4 regions of the Lelliottia sp. JS-SCA-14 genome follow, and region 1 is predicted to be linked to each of the others. Evidence: predicted binding sites of a transcription regulator. Region 1 holds the regulator's gene; each other region holds the start of a gene.
What was found. The regulator PurR, encoded in region 1, represses purine synthesis genes. The targets are predictions, from matches to a motif close to CANGCAAACGTTTGCNTG.

Region 1 (4,307 bases):
GGCGAGCATAATTACAATCAGCAGGGTTAAGAAGCCTTTCAGCGTACCGGTGACCGAGCGATCCGCCAGCTTGCCGCCGAGATAGTTCCCGAGTGAGAAGCCCACGCCGATCAGGACCAGCATCGCCGTCACAAACAGCGGCGTGGCGTGGGTGATGTCATGCAGCACGGGAGAGATATAGGTGTAGAGCGTGAACATCGCACCTGCGCCGAGCACCGTCGTTAACAGGGCAGACAGCACCTGCGGGCGCACCAGCACTGACAGCTCTTTACGCACGTCCGGGCGCTCACCCGCCTCGCCTTTCGGCAGGGAGAAGAACAGCGCGAGCATCGCCACCACGCCCAGCCCGGCGGTGGCCAGGAACGACATCCGCCAGCCGATGACTTCACCGAGCCAGGTCGCCGCCGGAACGCCGCCAATGTTGGCGATGGTCAGGCCCATAAACATCGTCGCCACCGCGCTCGCCTGCTTATGTTTTGGCACCACGCTCGCGGCTACTACCGACCCTAAGCCAAAGAACGCGCCGTGGTTCAGGCTGGTCAGAATGCGCGACAGCAGCAGCGTCGTGTAATCCGGCGCAATCGCCGACAGCACGTTGCCAAGGGTAAAAATCGCCATCAGGAAGATCAGCGCATTGCGGCGGGCACGATGGGAGAGCAGCAGCGTCATGAGCGGCGCACCGATCATCACCCCAATCGCATAGGCGCTGATGAGCATCCCCGCCGCCGGAATGGAGACATCCACACCTTTAGCAATGACGGGCAGCAGCCCCATCGGGGAAAACTCGGTGGTGCCGATGCCAAAAGCGCCAATCGCCAGGGCCAGCAGGGGAAAATTGATTTTCATTGTTAACTCCGGATGCCGTGTCGTCGTCATCGCGCGACACAGGACTAAGATGGCAAAAGCATGACATCAATCACAAAAAATGAGAAGTTAACAAATTAGCAAAAGATTTTTGCAGGATGGGTAACAATCAGGGAGAGGAGACGAGGGAGAGAACTCTCCCCCGCTTAAATCAGTGCAGGGCTGCGGTCAGACCTGCTGCAACAATCAAAGCCAGCACAATAACGGTCGTGGTCAGCGAAAACTTCAGATCGGTACTCATCAATTTTTCTCCTTTTAATCACCTTACGAAAAGTGAGCTTGCTCATTTTTACACAGTTTCCCCCAAAAATCTTCCTGGATTTAGACTGATAACCGTTTTTGCTCTTCCCCTTTTCATCAAGATAAGACAAAATTCCACGCTAAATTTATAAGCGTACCGGCCACTGACCCCCTCCTGACGTTCTGAGTCGTTTTCCCGGCGTATCGCAATTCACATTGCGAGATAAGGGTGAGAGAAGGCAAACGTTTACCTTTAAGTATTTCAGGAGTTTAAGATATGGTCTGGAGTGACATGTAATGGCAACAATTAAAGATGTGGCGAAACGCGCAAACGTTTCCACTACAACCGTATCACATGTAATTAACAAAACGCGTTTTGTTGCGGAAGAGACGCGCAACGCCGTATGGGCTGCCATCAAAGAGCTGCACTACTCTCCGAGTGCCGTGGCGCGCAGCCTGAAAGTGAATCACACCAAATCGATCGGCCTGCTGGCGACCAGCAGCGAAGCCGCCTATTTCGCGGAGATCATCGAAGCCGTTGAGAAAAACTGCTTCCAGAAGGGCTACACCCTGATTCTCGGCAACGCCTGGAACAGCCAGGAAAAGCAGCGCGCTTACCTGTCAATGATGGCGCAAAAGCGCGTCGATGGCCTGCTGGTGATGTGTTCTGAATACCCGGAATCCGTGCTCTCGATGCTGGAAGAGTATCGTCACATCCCGATGGTGGTGATGGACTGGGGCGATACCCGCGCCGATTTCACCGACTCCGTGAACGACAACGCCTTTGAAGGCGGCTACATGGCGGGCCGTTACCTGATTGAACGCGGTCACCGCGAAATCGGCGTGATCCCGGGTCCGCTGGAGCGCAACACCGGCGCAGGCCGTCTGGCTGGCTTCATGAAAGCGATGGAAGAAGCGCTGATCACGGTGCCGGAAAACTGGATCGTGCAGGGCGACTTCGAGCCTGAGTCCGGCTATCGCGCCATGCAGCAGATTGTCTCCCAGTCACATCGTCCGACCGCGGTCTTTATCGGCGGTGATATTATGGCGATGGGCGCCCTTTGCGCAGCCGACGAACTCGGTTTGCGCGTCCCGCAGGACATTTCTGTGATCGGGTACGATAACGTGCGCAACGCCCGCTACTTCACCCCGGCGCTGACGACCATTCACCAGCCGAAAGACTCGCTGGGTGAAACGGCCTTCAACATGCTGATGGACCGCATCGTCAGCAAACGTGAAGAGTCGCAGTCGATTGAAGTCCACCCGCGCCTGATTGAACGCCGCTCCGTCGCCGACGGTCCGTTCCGCGATTACCGCCGTTAATCATCTCTGAGGGGCCGGTTATTCCGGCTCCTTCAGCCACTCTCTGTTCAGCGTTTCGCTATCCCCCAGATACTCCAGCAGCCACGCCAGCGCCGGTGACATATCGTTTTGCTGCCAGGTCAGGCAACAGGCCGCATCCGGGAACGGGTTTTCCAGCGTTAATGCCACCCACTCACCGCGATCGATGCGCGGGCGCGCAAAATGCACCGGCACCATGCCGACGCACAGCCCTGCGGAAAGACAGGTCGCCGAGGTTTCCCAGTCTGGGGCCACCACCCGCCGCTGGTTATCCAGCAGCCAGGTGATGCGTTTTGGCAGCGAGCGGGACGTGTCTTCCAGCACCAGCGACGGCCAGTTGCGCAACGTGTCATCGCTCAGCGGACCTTCAATGGCGGCGAGGGGATGATCGCGCGCCACGACGCAGGTCCAGCTCAGGGCTCCCATATCGCGAAAGGCATAGCGTCCGCCCACCGGGATCGCCTGCGTGGCACCGATCGCCATCTCCACCCTGCCGTCAGAGAGCGCATCCCACACGCCGTTGAACACCTCCTGGGAGACGCGCAGCTCCACGTCCGAGAAGTGGCGATAAAAATCGACCACCATCTGGCGGGTGCGCTCCGGTTTGACGATGTTATCGACTGCAATGGCAAGATGGCCGCGCCAGCCGTTGGCAATCTGCTGACACTGCTCGCGGGTGATCATCATTTTTTTGATAACAGATCGCCCTTCTTTCAAAAACCAGACGCCCGCAGGCGTCAGGACGACGTCGCGGTGGCGGCGCTCAAACAGCGGAACCGCCAGCCACTCTTCAAGCTGACGCACGGTATAGCTCACCGCAGACGGAACGCGGTGCAGTTCCTGGGCCGCGCCGCTAAAGCTGCCGTTACGCGCAACCGCATCAACCACTTCTAAGGAATATTCAGACCACATTTTTTGCCTGCAAAATTTTTGAATGCAACCACCAAATATTAGCGTTTCACAAGGCAGTTTGCACTCCCTACACTCTGCGCCAGTGAATACCTGCCCTCTTTAGGAAATAAAAACAATGCAACCCAACAAAGGATTCCTGGTCTGGCTCGGCGGCTTAAGCGTGCTGGGCTTCCTGGCCACCGACATGTACCTGCCCGCGTTTGCCGCGATGCAGGCGGATTTACAGACCCCTGCCGCCGCCATCAGCGCCAGCCTGAGCCTGTTCCTCGCCGGTTTTGCCTTCGCGCAGCTGCTGTGGGGACCACTCTCCGACCGCTACGGTCGTAAACCGATTTTACTCTTAGGTCTGGCGATTTTTGCCGTCGGCTGTCTGGGCATGCTCTGGGTGCGCGATGCGACCTGGCTTTTAGTGTTGCGTTTCATTCAGGCATTCGGCGTGTGTGCCGCGGCGGTGACCTGGCAGGCGCTGGTCACGGACTACTACCCCGCGTCACGCGTGAACCGTATTTTTGCCACCATCATGCCGCTGGTCGGTCTTTCTCCGGCCCTGGCCCCGCTGCTCGGCAGCTGGATCCTGGTGCATTTTGACTGGCAGGCGATCTTCGCCACCCTGTTTATCATCACTCTGGTGCTGATGTTACCGGCCTTCGCGCTGAAACCGGCGTCATCCAAACCTGCTGAAACGACGGATAATCGCGTCACCTTCCTCTCCCTGCTGCGCTCCCGCGCCTATCGCGGCAACGTGCTGGTCTACGCCGCCTGCTCCGCCAGCTTCTTTGCGTGGCTGACCGGTTCGCCGTTTATTCTGCACGATATGGGCTACAGCCCGGCGGTCATCGGCCTGAGCTATGTCCCGCAGACCATCGCCTTCCTGGTCGGCGGTTACGGCTGCCGCGCAGCGCTGCAAAAATGGCAGGGACAGCAGATGCTGCCGTGGCTGCTGGTGCTCT
Region 2 (4,307 bases), 310 kb from region 1:
TCTCGGCGTAATAATCCGCCAGACGCCAGGCATCACGCTCATGCACCAGACGAACGACCAGTCTGTCTGTTGTCAGGCGCACTTTTGGCACATTACTGCGATAGCCAAACATCGATACCACTCCTTTCCGTCACTTCTGCTCTAGCTGTTAGCTTTACTATACCTGCGCCGGTGCTTTCTGTGAAAACAGTGACATACCCTTTTTCACAGAATTCACAAAATTCGATTAAAAAGCTGAATCAAACCACTCTTTTGATAAAAAAATATTGTCGCTGGATGGGTGGGAAAACAGACGCTAACCCCGCAGAATATTAGCGTGCTCACCTTTATATACACCTAAGCCTTCAGACTCCCTTTTGGGCAGCCTGAAAGGTGATGTGTATTTCCCCTCTGGAGAGAAGATGTCCCGCGTATCACAGGCCCGGAGCCTGGGTAAATATTTCCTGCTGGTCGATAACATGCTGGTCGTGCTCGGCTTTTTTGTCGTGTTCCCCCTGATCTCCATTCGCTTTGTCGATCAAATGGGCTGGGCGGCATTAATGGTCGGCATTGCGTTAGGTTTGCGTCAGTTTGTTCAGCAGGGGCTGGGCGTGTTTGGTGGGGCGATTGCCGACCGCTTTGGCGCAAAACCGATGATTGTCACCGGCATGCTGCTGCGCGCGGCAGGCTTTGCCACCATGGGCATTGCGCACGACCCGTGGCTTCTGTGGTTCTCCTGCTTCCTCTCCGGGATTGGCGGCACGCTGTTTGACCCGCCGCGCACCGCGCTGGTCGTCAAACTGATTCGCCCGCAGCATCGCGGTCGTTTTTTCTCCCTGCTGATGATGCAGGACAGCGCCGGGGCGGTCGTCGGCGCGCTGCTCGGCAGCTGGCTGCTGCAATATGACTTCCGCCTGGTGTGCGCCACCGGCGCGGTCCTGTTTATTCTGTGCGCCGGGTTTAACGCCTGGCTGCTGCCGGCCTGGAAGCTCTCGACGGTGAAAGCCCCCGTCCGCGAAGGTCTGGGTCGCGTGCTGGCCGATAAACGCTTCGTCACCTACGTCCTGACGCTGACCGGGTATTACATGCTGGCCGTGCAGGTCATGCTGATGCTGCCGATTATGGTCAACGACATCGCGGGATCGCCTGCGGCCGTCAAATGGATGTACGCCATTGAAGCCTGTCTGTCGCTGACGCTGCTCTACCCTATCGCGCGCTGGAGCGAAAAACGTTTTCGTCTGGAACATCGCCTGATGGCGGGCCTGCTGCTGATGACCCTGAGCATGATGCCGATCGGATTAGTCGGCACCCTGCAGCAGCTCTTCATCCTGATCTGCACTTTCTATATTGGGTCGATCATCGCTGAACCAGCGCGTGAAACCCTCAGCGCCGGGCTTGCCGATCCGCGCGCTCGCGGCAGCTATATGGGCTTTAGCCGTCTGGGTCTGGCCTTTGGCGGCGCGCTGGGATACGCCGGTGGCGGCTGGCTGTTTGATGCGGGCAAAGCGCTGAATCAGCCAGAACTGCCGTGGATGATGCTCGGCGTGGTGGGCTTTATCACCCTCATAGCCCTGTGGTGGCAATTCAGTCCGAAACGCAGCACCAGCGGGATGCTGGAGCCGGGCGCATAAAGAGACATTTCGGGCGAATGGGACTCTTTCCCCCCTGATTATCAGGTTTTTCTGCTGGTAACTGGTATACCCCCCTGACATACTGAGGCGTCAGGACAGAAGCGCCGACATCATGTTGAGGAACCCCATGAAAAAGATCGTTATTGCTGCTGCGTTCGTTGTCAGCGGCCTGCTGGTCGGTTGTAACCAGCTTACGCACTACAGCGTCAGTGAGCAGGAAATCAACCAGGCGCTGGAAAAACACAATAACTTTTCGAAGGATATCGGCGTGCCCGGCGTTGCCGATGCCCATATCGTACTGAACCACCTCGTCAGCCAGATTGGCCGCGAGGAGCCGAACAAAGTCACCCTCTCCGGTGATGCCAAACTGGATATGAACTCCCTGTTTGGCAGTCAGAAAGCGAACATCAAACTGAAGCTGAAAGCGCTGCCGGTGTTCAACAAAGAGAAAGGCGCGATCTACCTGCAGGAGATGGAGATCGTCGACGCGGAAGTGACGCCGGAGAAAATGAAACCGGTGCTGCAAACGCTGATGCCGTATCTGAACCAGTCCCTGCGGAACTATTTCAACCAGCAGCCGGCATATGTGCTGAGCGAAGACCGAAGCAAAGGCGAGGCCCTGGCGAAGAAATATGCCAAAGGTATCGAAGTGAAACCGGGTGAAATTATTATTCCGTTTACGGATTAACCCTGAGGGCGCCGCTGGCGCCCTTTTTTACACACCTATTTAACGGAAATGAGTGCAAACGAAAACGTTTCCCCCTATGATTTGTGTCCGGCAAAAACAGCCATCCTTATGACTGATTCCTGATAAGCCGGAGCATATCAATGACTGCACATCCCCAGGTTCTGAAAATCCGCCGCCCTGACGACTGGCATATCCATCTGCGCGATGGCGACATGCTGAAAACCGTTGTCCCTTACACCAGCGAAATCTATGGCCGCGCGATTGTCATGCCTAACCTGGTTCCGCCAGTCACCACCGTGGATGCCGCGATTGCCTATCGCCAGCGCATTCTCGACGCCGTTCCGGCAGGCCATGATTTTACTCCGCTGATGACCTGCTATCTGACCGACTCCCTCGATCCGAACGAGGTCGAACGCGGCTTTAACGAAGGCGTGTTTACCGCCGCCAAACTCTATCCGGCCAACGCCACCACCAACTCCAGCCACGGCGTCACCAGCACCGATGCGATTATGCCGGTGCTGGAACGCATGGAAAAACTGGGTATGCCGCTGCTGATCCACGGCGAAGTGACACACCCGGACATTGATATTTTTGACCGCGAAGCGCGTTTCATTGAGACCGTCATGGAGCCGCTGCGCCAGCGTCTGCAGGGGCTGAAAGTGGTATTCGAGCACATCACCACCAAAGATGCCGCAGAGTACGTGCGCGACGGCAACGAGCTGCTCGCCGCGACCATTACCCCCCAGCATCTGATGTTCAACCGCAACCACATGCTGGTCGGCGGCGTGCGCCCTCACCTGTACTGCCTGCCGATCCTCAAGCGCAATATCCACCAGCAGGCGCTGCGTGAACTGGTGGCCAGCGGCTTTACTCGCGCCTTCCTCGGAACCGACTCCGCCCCACACGCACGCCACCGCAAAGAAGCCAGCTGCGGCTGCGCAGGCTGCTTCAACGCCCCAACCGCGCTCGCCAGCTACGCCACGGTATTTGAAGAGATGGGGGCGCTGGAACACTTCGAAGCCTTCTGTTCCCTGAATGGCCCGCGCTTCTACGGTCTGCCGGTGAATGAAAGCTTTATCGAACTGGAGCGCAAACAGAGCCAGGTCGTCGATGCTATCGCCCTGACGGACGACACCCTGATCCCGTTCCTGGCCGGTGAAACCGTTAACTGGACGGTTAAACAGTAATTTTTTGTCGCCCCCTGTTGTAAGTTCGAGATGATGCCTGTATAAATACACAGTATATTACACAGGGGGCCATTATGCGTATTGAAGTCACTATCGCCAAAACCACCGCTTTGCCTGCTGGCGCGCTGGATGCGCTGGCCGGAGAACTCTCCCGTCGCATCAACGAGACATTCCCCGATCAAAACGGGAACGTCACCGTGCGTTACGCCACTGCCAACAATCTCTCCGTTCTCGGCGGGGCGAAAGATGATAAAGATCGCATCAGCGAAATCCTGCAGGAAACCTGGGAAAGCGCCGACGACTGGTTCATCACCGAATAATTATTTCTCCCTCATTGTCTTTTTTTGCCGGGTCGCCCCGGCTTTTTTTATGCTTTTAAAATAAGTTCAAATTAATTGCGTATCTTCTTAAAAAAACGTGAATAAGATGGCGTTTTATTGTTCAAACAATCCTAAAAAGCAGAAAAATGTGTTGCTGCCTGTTTATTTTCCCCTGCATATCCCTTATTTATTGATATACTGAAGTTGCTTCAGAAAAACACGCATTGAACCTCACAGTCGTTGTCTTCTAACACGTATTACGGGGGTTATGATGGAAAAGAATAATGAAGTCATCCAGACCCATCCTCTTGTCGGATGGGATATCAGTACCGTAGACAGCTACGATGCACTGATGCTGCGTTTGCACTACCAGACCCCGAATCAGCCTAGCCGTGAAGAAGCGGAAGTTGGTCAGACACTGTGGCTGACCACCGATGTTGCACGCCAGTTTATTTCTATTTTAGAGGCAGGTATTGCCAAAATAGAGTCTGGGGACTACCAG
Region 3 (4,307 bases), 1.9 Mb from region 1:
TTTCGTCCAGCTTGCCTTCGCAGGCGGCCAGGCACAGCTCGACCAGGTCGGATTTCATGCGCAGCATGATCGGCTGAGTTTCCGGGTCGCCGAAGCGGCAGTTGAACTCGATGACCTTCGGGTTGCCCTGCTTGTCGATCATCAGCCCCGCATACAGGAAGCCGGTGTAGGTGTTGCCTTCTGCCGCCATGCCTTTCACGGTAGGCCAGATGATGCGATCCATCGTGCGCTGGTGGACTTCGTCAGTCACCACTGGCGCAGGGGAGTAAGCTCCCATGCCGCCGGTGTTTGGACCGGTATCGCCGTTGCCTACACGCTTATGATCCTGGCTGGTGGCCATCGGCAGAACATGTTCGCCATCGACCATCACGATAAAGCTCGCCTCTTCGCCGTCGAGGAACTCTTCGATGACGATGCGATGGCCCGCGTCGCCAAAGGCGTTACCTGCCAGCATATCCTGGACGGCGGCTTCGGCCTCTTCGAGAGTCATCGCCACGATCACGCCTTTACCGGCGGCCAGACCGTCGGCCTTGATCACAATCGGCGCGCCTTTCTCACGCAGATACGCAAGAGCAGGTTCTACTTCGGTGAAGTTCTGGTATTCGCCGGTCGGGATTTTGTGGCGCGCGAGGAAATCTTTGGTGAAGGCTTTGGAGCCTTCGAGCTGCGCCGCGCCTTCCGTTGGGCCGAAGATTTTCAGACCGGCGGCGCGGAACGCATCCACCACGCCAATGACCAGCGGCGCTTCCGGGCCGACGATAGTCAGATCGATGTTCTCGTTCTGGGCAAAGCTCAGCAGCGCCGGGATATCGGTCACGCCGATCGCGACGTTCTGCAGAGCGGGCTCCAGTGCGGTACCGGCGTTGCCCGGCGCTACGAAGACGGTCTGAACCAGCGGCGATTGTGCCGCTTTCCATGCCAGGGCGTGCTCGCGGCCGCCGTTACCAATCACTAATACTTTCATTCTTTGCTCCGGGATTAATGGCGGAAGTGACGCATGTCGGTGAAGATCATCGCGATGCCGTGTTCGTCGGCAGCAGCAATCACTTCGTCATCGCGGATTGAACCGCCCGGTTGAATCACACAGGTGACGCCAACCGCTGCTGCGGCATCAATACCGTCGCGGAACGGGAAGAAGGCGTCAGAGGCCATCGCGGAACCTTTCACTTCCAGCCCTTCATCGCCTGCTTTAATCCCGGCGATTTTCGCGGAGTAGACGCGGCTCATCTGGCCCGCACCTATGCCGATGGTCATGTTCTCTTTGGAATAGACAATGGCGTTGGATTTAACGAATTTCGCCACTTTCCAGCAGAACAGCGCGTCACGCAGTTCCTGCTCGGTCGGCTGGCGTTTGCTGACCACGCGCAGATCGCCTGCGGTGACCATCCCCAGATCACGGTCCTGAACCAGCAGACCACCGTTAACACGTTTGAAATCGAGACCCGAAACGCGCTCAGCCCACTGACCGCATACCAGCACGCGGACGTTCTGCTTGGCGGCGGTGATCTTCAGGGCTTCTTCTGTGGCGGAAGGGGCAATAATCACTTCGACAAACTGGCGGGAGATAATCGCCTGCGCCGTTTCGGCATCCAGTTCACGGTTGAACGCAATGATGCCGCCGAACGCGGAGGTCGGGTCGGTTTTGTACGCGCGGTTGTAAGCTTCCAGAATAGAGCTGCTCACCGCAACGCCACATGGGTTCGCGTGTTTGACGATCACACAGGCTGGCTCGCTGAACTCTTTCACGCACTCCAGCGCCGCGTCGGTATCAGCGATGTTGTTATAGGAGAGCGCTTTGCCCTGAACCTGTTGGGCGGTGGCAACGGAAGCTTCTTTGATCTCTTCTTCTATATAGAAGGCGGCGTTCTGATGGCTGTTCTCGCCGTAACGCATATCCTGCTTCTTGATGAAGTTCAGGTTCAGGGTGCGCGGGAAGCGGCCGGAAGGCTCTTTGCTCTCGCCGTGATAGGCAGGGACGAGGCTGCCGAAGTAGTTGGCGATCATGCTGTCGTAAGCGGCGGTGTGTTCGAAGGCTTTAATCGCGAGGTCGAAACGGGTTTCAAGCAGAAGCGAACCGTCGTTGGCGTCCATTTCTTTAATGATAGTGTCGTAGTCGCTGCTCTTGACCACGATAGCCACATCTTTATGGTTCTTCGCGGCGGAGCGCACCATGGTCGGGCCGCCGATGTCGATGTTCTCAACCGCATCTTCCAGAGAGCAGTTTTCGCGGGCCACGGTCTGCGCGAACGGATAGAGGTTAACCACCACCATATCGATCGGCGCGATGTTGTGCTGTTCCATGATGCCGTCATCCTGACCGCGACGGCCCAGAATGCCGCCGTGCACTTTTGGATGCAGGGTCTTTACACGTCCATCCATCATTTCCGGGAAACCGGTGTAATCGGACACTTCGGTTACCGGCAGACCTTTATCTGCTAACAGGCGAGCGGTACCGCCGGTGGACAGCAGCTCTACACCGCGTGCAGAAAGTGCCTGAGCGAATTCGACGATACCGGCTTTATCAGAAACACTGAGCAGAGCGCGGCGGACTGGACGACGTTGTTGCATGGTAAATCCCCTGGATTTCACGATTACAGAGAGCGTTAGATGAATTTTCCTGTGAAAAACTCATCTAACACACCTGACGGGGCATCCTTGCATGGCGCGTGCATTTTAACGAAAACGTTTGCGCATCGCTCGTTAATTTTCAAATTTTCGTCGTGTTGTGGATAAGTCTGTGTGCAAAAGGGTATAAGGCGGGGTTTTGCTGTGGAATGCAGCAGTCAGTCATTTTTCTGTCATTTAGCGGTTGCGGCCTGACGAGAACTCCCTATAATGCGCCTCCATCGACACGGCAGATGTGAATCACTTCACACTAACCACCGGGTCGGTTGAAGAGAAAAAATCCTGAGATTCAGGGTTGACTCTGAAAGAGGAAAGCGTAATATACGCCACCTCGCAACGGTGAGCGAAAGCCGCGTTGCACTGCTCTTTAACAATTTATCAGACAATCTGTGTGGGCACTCAAAGTGACATGGATTCTAAACGTCGCAAGACGCTAAATGAATACCAAAGTCTCTGAGTGAACATACGTAATTCATTACGAAGTTTAATTCACGAGCATCAAACTTAAATTGAAGAGTTTGATCATGGCTCAGATTGAACGCTGGCGGCAGGCCTAACACATGCAAGTCGAGCGGTAGCACAGAGAGCTTGCTCTCGGGTGACGAGCGGCGGACGGGTGAGTAATGTCTGGGAAACTGCCTGATGGAGGGGGATAACTACTGGAAACGGTAGCTAATACCGCATAACGTCGCAAGACCAAAGAGGGGGACCTTCGGGCCTCTTGCCATCAGATGTGCCCAGATGGGATTAGCTAGTAGGTGGGGTAATGGCTCACCTAGGCGACGATCCCTAGCTGGTCTGAGAGGATGACCAGCCACACTGGAACTGAGACACGGTCCAGACTCCTACGGGAGGCAGCAGTGGGGAATATTGCACAATGGGCGCAAGCCTGATGCAGCCATGCCGCGTGTATGAAGAAGGCCTTCGGGTTGTAAAGTACTTTCAGCGAGGAGGAAGGCATTGTGGTTAATAACCACAGTGATTGACGTTACTCGCAGAAGAAGCACCGGCTAACTCCGTGCCAGCAGCCGCGGTAATACGGAGGGTGCAAGCGTTAATCGGAATTACTGGGCGTAAAGCGCACGCAGGCGGTCTGTCAAGTCGGATGTGAAATCCCCGGGCTCAACCTGGGAACTGCATTCGAAACTGGCAGGCTAGAGTCTTGTAGAGGGGGGTAGAATTCCAGGTGTAGCGGTGAAATGCGTAGAGATCTGGAGGAATACCGGTGGCGAAGGCGGCCCCCTGGACAAAGACTGACGCTCAGGTGCGAAAGCGTGGGGAGCAAACAGGATTAGATACCCTGGTAGTCCACGCCGTAAACGATGTCGACTTGGAGGTTGTTCCCTTGAGGAGTGGCTTCCGGAGCTAACGCGTTAAGTCGACCGCCTGGGGAGTACGGCCGCAAGGTTAAAACTCAAATGAATTGACGGGGGCCCGCACAAGCGGTGGAGCATGTGGTTTAATTCGATGCAACGCGAAGAACCTTACCTACTCTTGACATCCACGGAATTTAGCAGAGATGCTTTAGTGCCTTCGGGAACCGTGAGACAGGTGCTGCATGGCTGTCGTCAGCTCGTGTTGTGAAATGTTGGGTTAAGTCCCGCAACGAGCGCAACCCTTATCCTTTGTTGCCAGCGGTTCGGCCGGGAACTCAAAGGAGACTGCCAGTGATAAACTGGAGG
Region 4 (4,307 bases), 2.0 Mb from region 1:
GCGTGAAAACAGCATGCTCCCGGAAGACGAGCAGCAGCGCCTGCTGTTTGAAGGCGGTTATCCGGTGCTGGCTCGCGTGGCAAAACAGAAGCAACTCCCTTATCCCCACGTCAACGCGCAGGGCGAAATCGAAGCCGATGCCGCGTGGTGGTCCACCATGCAGTTTGCAGGCTAATCCATGAAAGGCCATCTGCTTGATGCCGTTCCGCTCAGCTCCTTAACGGGCGTGGGCGCAGCGCAAAGCAGCAAGCTGGCGAAGATCGGCCTGCACACCGTGCAAGATTTACTTCTGCACCTCCCTCTGCGCTATGAAGACCGCACACAGCTTTACGCCATCGGCGATTTGCTGCCCGGCATCTACGCCACCGTGGAAGGCGAGGTGCTGAACAGCAGCATCACATTCGGCGGTCGCCGGATGATGACCTGTCAGATCAGCGACGGCTCCGGCATTCTCACCATGCGTTTTTTCAACTTCAACGCAGCGATGAAAAACAGTCTCGCCGCCGGTCGACGCGTGCTGGCCTACGGCGAAGCCAAACGTGGTAAGTACGGCGCGGAGATGATCCACCCGGAATACCGCGTGCAGGGCGATCTGAGTACGCCTGAACTCCAGGAGACGCTGACGCCGGTTTACCCCACGACGGAAGGCATCAAGCAGGCTACGCTGCGCAAGCTGACCGATCAGGCGCTTGAGCTGCTCGATACCTGTGCCATCGCCGAACTGCTGCCGCCTGAGCTGGCGCAGGGCATGATGAGCCTGCCGGAAGCGATCCGCACATTGCACCGCCCACCGCCGTCCTTACAGCTGAGCGATTTAGAGAGCGGTCAACATCCGGCCCAGCGGCGGCTTATCCTTGAAGAATTACTGGCCCATAACCTGAGCATGCTGGCGCTTCGCGCGGGTGCCCAGCGTTTTCATGCCCAACCCCTTCCTGCCCGTGATGATTTAAAAGATAAGCTGCTGGCCTCCCTGCCGTTCAAGCCGACTAACGCCCAGGCGCGAGTCACCGCCGAGATCGAACGCGATATGGCGCTCGACGTGCCGATGATGCGCCTGGTGCAGGGTGATGTCGGTTCCGGTAAAACCCTGGTTGCTGCCCTCGCGGCACTGCGCGCCATCGCAAACGGCAAGCAGGTGGCGCTGATGGCGCCGACTGAACTGCTCGCCGAGCAGCACGCCAACAACTTCCGCAACTGGTTTGCGCCTCTGGGTGTCGAGGTCGGCTGGCTGGTCGGGAAGCAAAAAGGCAAAGCGCGTCTTGCGCAGCAGGAAGCGATCGCCAGCGGTCAGGTGCAGATGATTGTCGGCACCCACGCCATATTCCAGGAACAGGTGCAGTTTAACGGCCTTGCGCTGGTGATCATCGACGAACAGCACCGCTTTGGCGTGCATCAGCGTCTGGCGCTGTGGGAGAAAGGGCTGCAGCAGGGCTTCCATCCGCATCAGCTGATCATGACCGCGACCCCGATTCCGCGCACCCTGGCGATGACCGCCTATGCCGATCTGGATACCTCGACCATCGACGAACTGCCGCCAGGCCGTACACCGGTCACCACTGTGGCGATTCCGGATACCCGTCGCAGTGAGATTATCGAGCGCGTGCGCAACGCCTGTACGCACGAAGGCCGTCAGGCGTACTGGGTGTGTACCTTGATTGAAGAGTCCGACCTGCTGGAAGCCCAGGCGGCAGAGGCCACGTGGGAAGAGCTCAAGCTGGCGCTACCCGAGCTGAACGTCGGGCTGGTGCATGGCCGCATGAAGCCTGCTGAGAAACAGGCCGTGATGCAGGCATTCAAGCAGGGCGAGCTGCATTTGCTGATCGCCACGACGGTCATCGAAGTGGGCGTAGATGTGCCTAATGCCAGCCTGATGATTATCGAAAACCCGGAGCGACTGGGTCTTGCGCAACTCCACCAGCTGCGTGGCCGCGTCGGACGTGGTGCGGTGGCGTCCCACTGCGTATTGCTCTTCAAATCCCCGCTTTCCAAAACGGCGCAAATGCGACTGCAAGTCTTGCGCGACAGCAACGACGGCTTTGTCATTGCGCAAAAAGATCTCGAGATCCGCGGTCCCGGCGAACTGTTAGGCACGCGCCAGACCGGCAACGCCGAATTCAAAGTCGCGGATCTGCTGCGTGACCAGGCGATGATCCCCGAAGTTCAGCGCCTTGCGCGTTACATTCACGAGCGCCATTCCGCGCAGGCAGCCGCATTGATCGAGCGCTGGATGCCGGAAACCGAGCGTTATTCCAACGCCTGATAAACACTGCCAGAAACAGTTTGTATAATTTATAAATGCAATCGTTTGCTTTTACCATCCGGTCAGCTAAAATGCCCGCTTTTCCACCGTGGGATTGCCGCCGATGTCCGTTAACGCCGTAGAGTCTCCTGATGCGCAACCGATTGCGCCGACTCAGCATAATAGTGAATTAATCTACCGTCTTGAAGATCGCCCACCGCTGGCGCAAACCCTGTTTGCCGCATGTCAGCACTTACTCGCGATGTTCGTGGCGGTTATTACGCCTGCCCTGCTGATCTGCCAGGCGCTCGGTTTACCGGCTCAGGACACACAGCACATCATCAGCATGTCCCTGTTCGCCTCTGGCGTTGCCTCCATTATCCAGATTAAAGCCTGGGGTCCGGTCGGTTCAGGTTTACTGTCGATTCAGGGCACCAGCTTTAACTTCGTTGCGCCGCTGATCATGGGCGGCACCGCGCTGAAAACCGGCGGCGCAGATGTACCAACGATGATGGCCGCCCTGTTTGGCACATTGATGCTGGCCAGCTGCACGGAAATGGTCATCTCCCGCGTTCTGCACCTGGCGCGCCGCGTGATTACTCCGCTGGTCTCCGGCGTGGTGGTGATGATTATCGGCCTGTCGCTGATTCAGGTCGGCCTGACGTCCATCGGCGGCGGCTATGCGGCGATGAGCGACCATACCTTCGGCGCACCGAAAAACCTGCTGCTGGCGGGCGTGGTGCTGGCGATTATTATCCTGCTTAACCGTCAGCGTAACCCGTACCTGCGCGTCGCCTCGCTGGTGATTGCCATGGCCGCCGGGTATCTGATGGCGTGGGCGCTCGGCATGCTGCCGGAAAACACCGCGCCGACCAACAGCCCGCTAATCATGGTCCCGACGCCGCTGTATTACGGCTTAGGCATCGACTGGAACCTGCTCCTGCCGCTGATGCTGGTGTTCATGATCACCTCCCTGGAAACCATCGGCGACATCACCGCGACGTCTGACGTCTCCGAGCAGCCGGTCTCTGGCCCGCTGTACATGAAGCGTCTGAAAGGCGGCGTGCTGGCGAACGGCCTGAACTCCTTTGTCTCCGCCGTGTTCAACACCTTCCCGAACTCCTGCTTCGGCCAGAACAACGGCGTGATCCAGTTGACCGGCGTCGCCAGCCGCTACGTAGGCTTCGTCGTCGCGTTGATGCTGATCGTGCTCGGCCTGTTCCCGGCGGTGAGTGGCTTTGTGCAGCACATTCCGGAACCGGTTCTGGGCGGCGCAACGCTGGTGATGTTCGGGACGATTGCGGCATCTGGCGTGCGCATCGTGTCGCGCGAGCCGCTGAACCGTCGTGCGATCATGATTATCGCGCTGTCTCTGGCCGTCGGCCTGGGCGTGTCTCAGCAGCCGCTGATCCTGCAGTTCGCCCCTGACTGGGTGAAAAACCTGCTCTCCTCCGGCATCGCCGCGGGCGGTATCACTGCGATTGTACTGAACCTCGTCTTCCCGCCTGAAAAGAACTGATCCCCGTCACGGCAGGCCTCGCGCCTGCCGTGAAACCGAATTACACCATTCCTGCCTTGAGGATTGCGCATAAATCGTGCATAACTCCTCTATGTGCGTTTGACGGGATGGAAGACCATGAAATTTATTGGAAAGCTGCTGATCTGGATTTTGATTGCGGTGCTGATCGCAATCCTGGCACTGTATATCCTCGTGCAGACCCGCTGGGGCGCGTCGCAGGTAAGCAGCTGGATCACGGTGAATACCGACTACGAACTCAACTTCGACCTGATGGATCACCGCTTTTCCTCCCCGTCGCACATCATCCTCGAGAACGTCACTTTTGGCCGGGATGGCAAACCCGCCACGCTGGTCGCGAAGAAAGTCGATATTGGCCTGAGCAGCCGACAAATCACCGATCCGCTGCACATGGACACCATCACCCTGCACGACGGTACGTTAAATCTCTCCCCGCAGACGGCCCCGCTCCCCTTCCAGGCCGACCGTCTGCAGCTGAACAATATGGCGTTTAACAGCCCGAATACCGAATGGGACCTGAGCGCGCAAAAA

Region 2: the regulator PurR is predicted to act here: its motif matches at 2,356-2,373, upstream of pyrC (dihydroorotase).
Region 3: the regulator PurR is predicted to act here: its motif matches at 2,676-2,693, upstream of purH (bifunctional phosphoribosylaminoimidazolecarboxamide formyltransferase/IMP cyclohydrolase).
Region 4: the regulator PurR is predicted to act here: its motif matches at 2,295-2,312, upstream of U9O48_RS00630 (nucleobase:cation symporter-2 family protein).

Annotation. Positions count from the first base shown of each region.
Region 1 covers NZ_CP141606.1:2,156,562-2,160,868, reverse strand. The annotation lists gene U9O48_RS10135 (MFS transporter) at 1-846, opposite strand, end outside; gene U9O48_RS10130 (YnhF family membrane protein) at 1,016-1,105, opposite strand; gene purR (HTH-type transcriptional repressor PurR) at 1,402-2,427, shown strand; gene punR (DNA-binding transcriptional activator PunR) at 2,446-3,357, opposite strand; gene punC (purine nucleoside transporter PunC) at 3,473-4,307, shown strand, end outside.
Region 2 covers NZ_CP141606.1:1,846,008-1,850,314, reverse strand. The annotation lists gene rimJ (ribosomal protein S5-alanine N-acetyltransferase) at 1-112, opposite strand, end outside; gene mdtH (multidrug efflux MFS transporter MdtH) at 402-1,610, shown strand; gene U9O48_RS08665 (lipoprotein) at 1,738-2,298, shown strand; gene pyrC (dihydroorotase) at 2,439-3,485, shown strand; gene dinI (DNA damage-inducible protein I) at 3,560-3,805, shown strand; gene bssS (biofilm formation regulator BssS) at 4,077-4,307, shown strand, end outside.
Region 3 covers NZ_CP141606.1:284,611-288,917, forward strand. The annotation lists gene purD (phosphoribosylamine--glycine ligase) at 1-964, opposite strand, end outside; gene purH (bifunctional phosphoribosylaminoimidazolecarboxamide formyltransferase/IMP cyclohydrolase) at 979-2,568, opposite strand; rRNA gene U9O48_RS01340 (16S ribosomal RNA) at 3,132-4,307, shown strand, end outside.
Region 4 covers NZ_CP141606.1:135,057-139,363, reverse strand. The annotation lists gene trmH (tRNA (guanosine(18)-2'-O)-methyltransferase TrmH) at 1-175, shown strand, start outside; gene recG (ATP-dependent DNA helicase RecG) at 179-2,260, shown strand; gene U9O48_RS00630 (nucleobase:cation symporter-2 family protein) at 2,364-3,758, shown strand; gene U9O48_RS00625 (AsmA family protein) at 3,876-4,307, shown strand, end outside.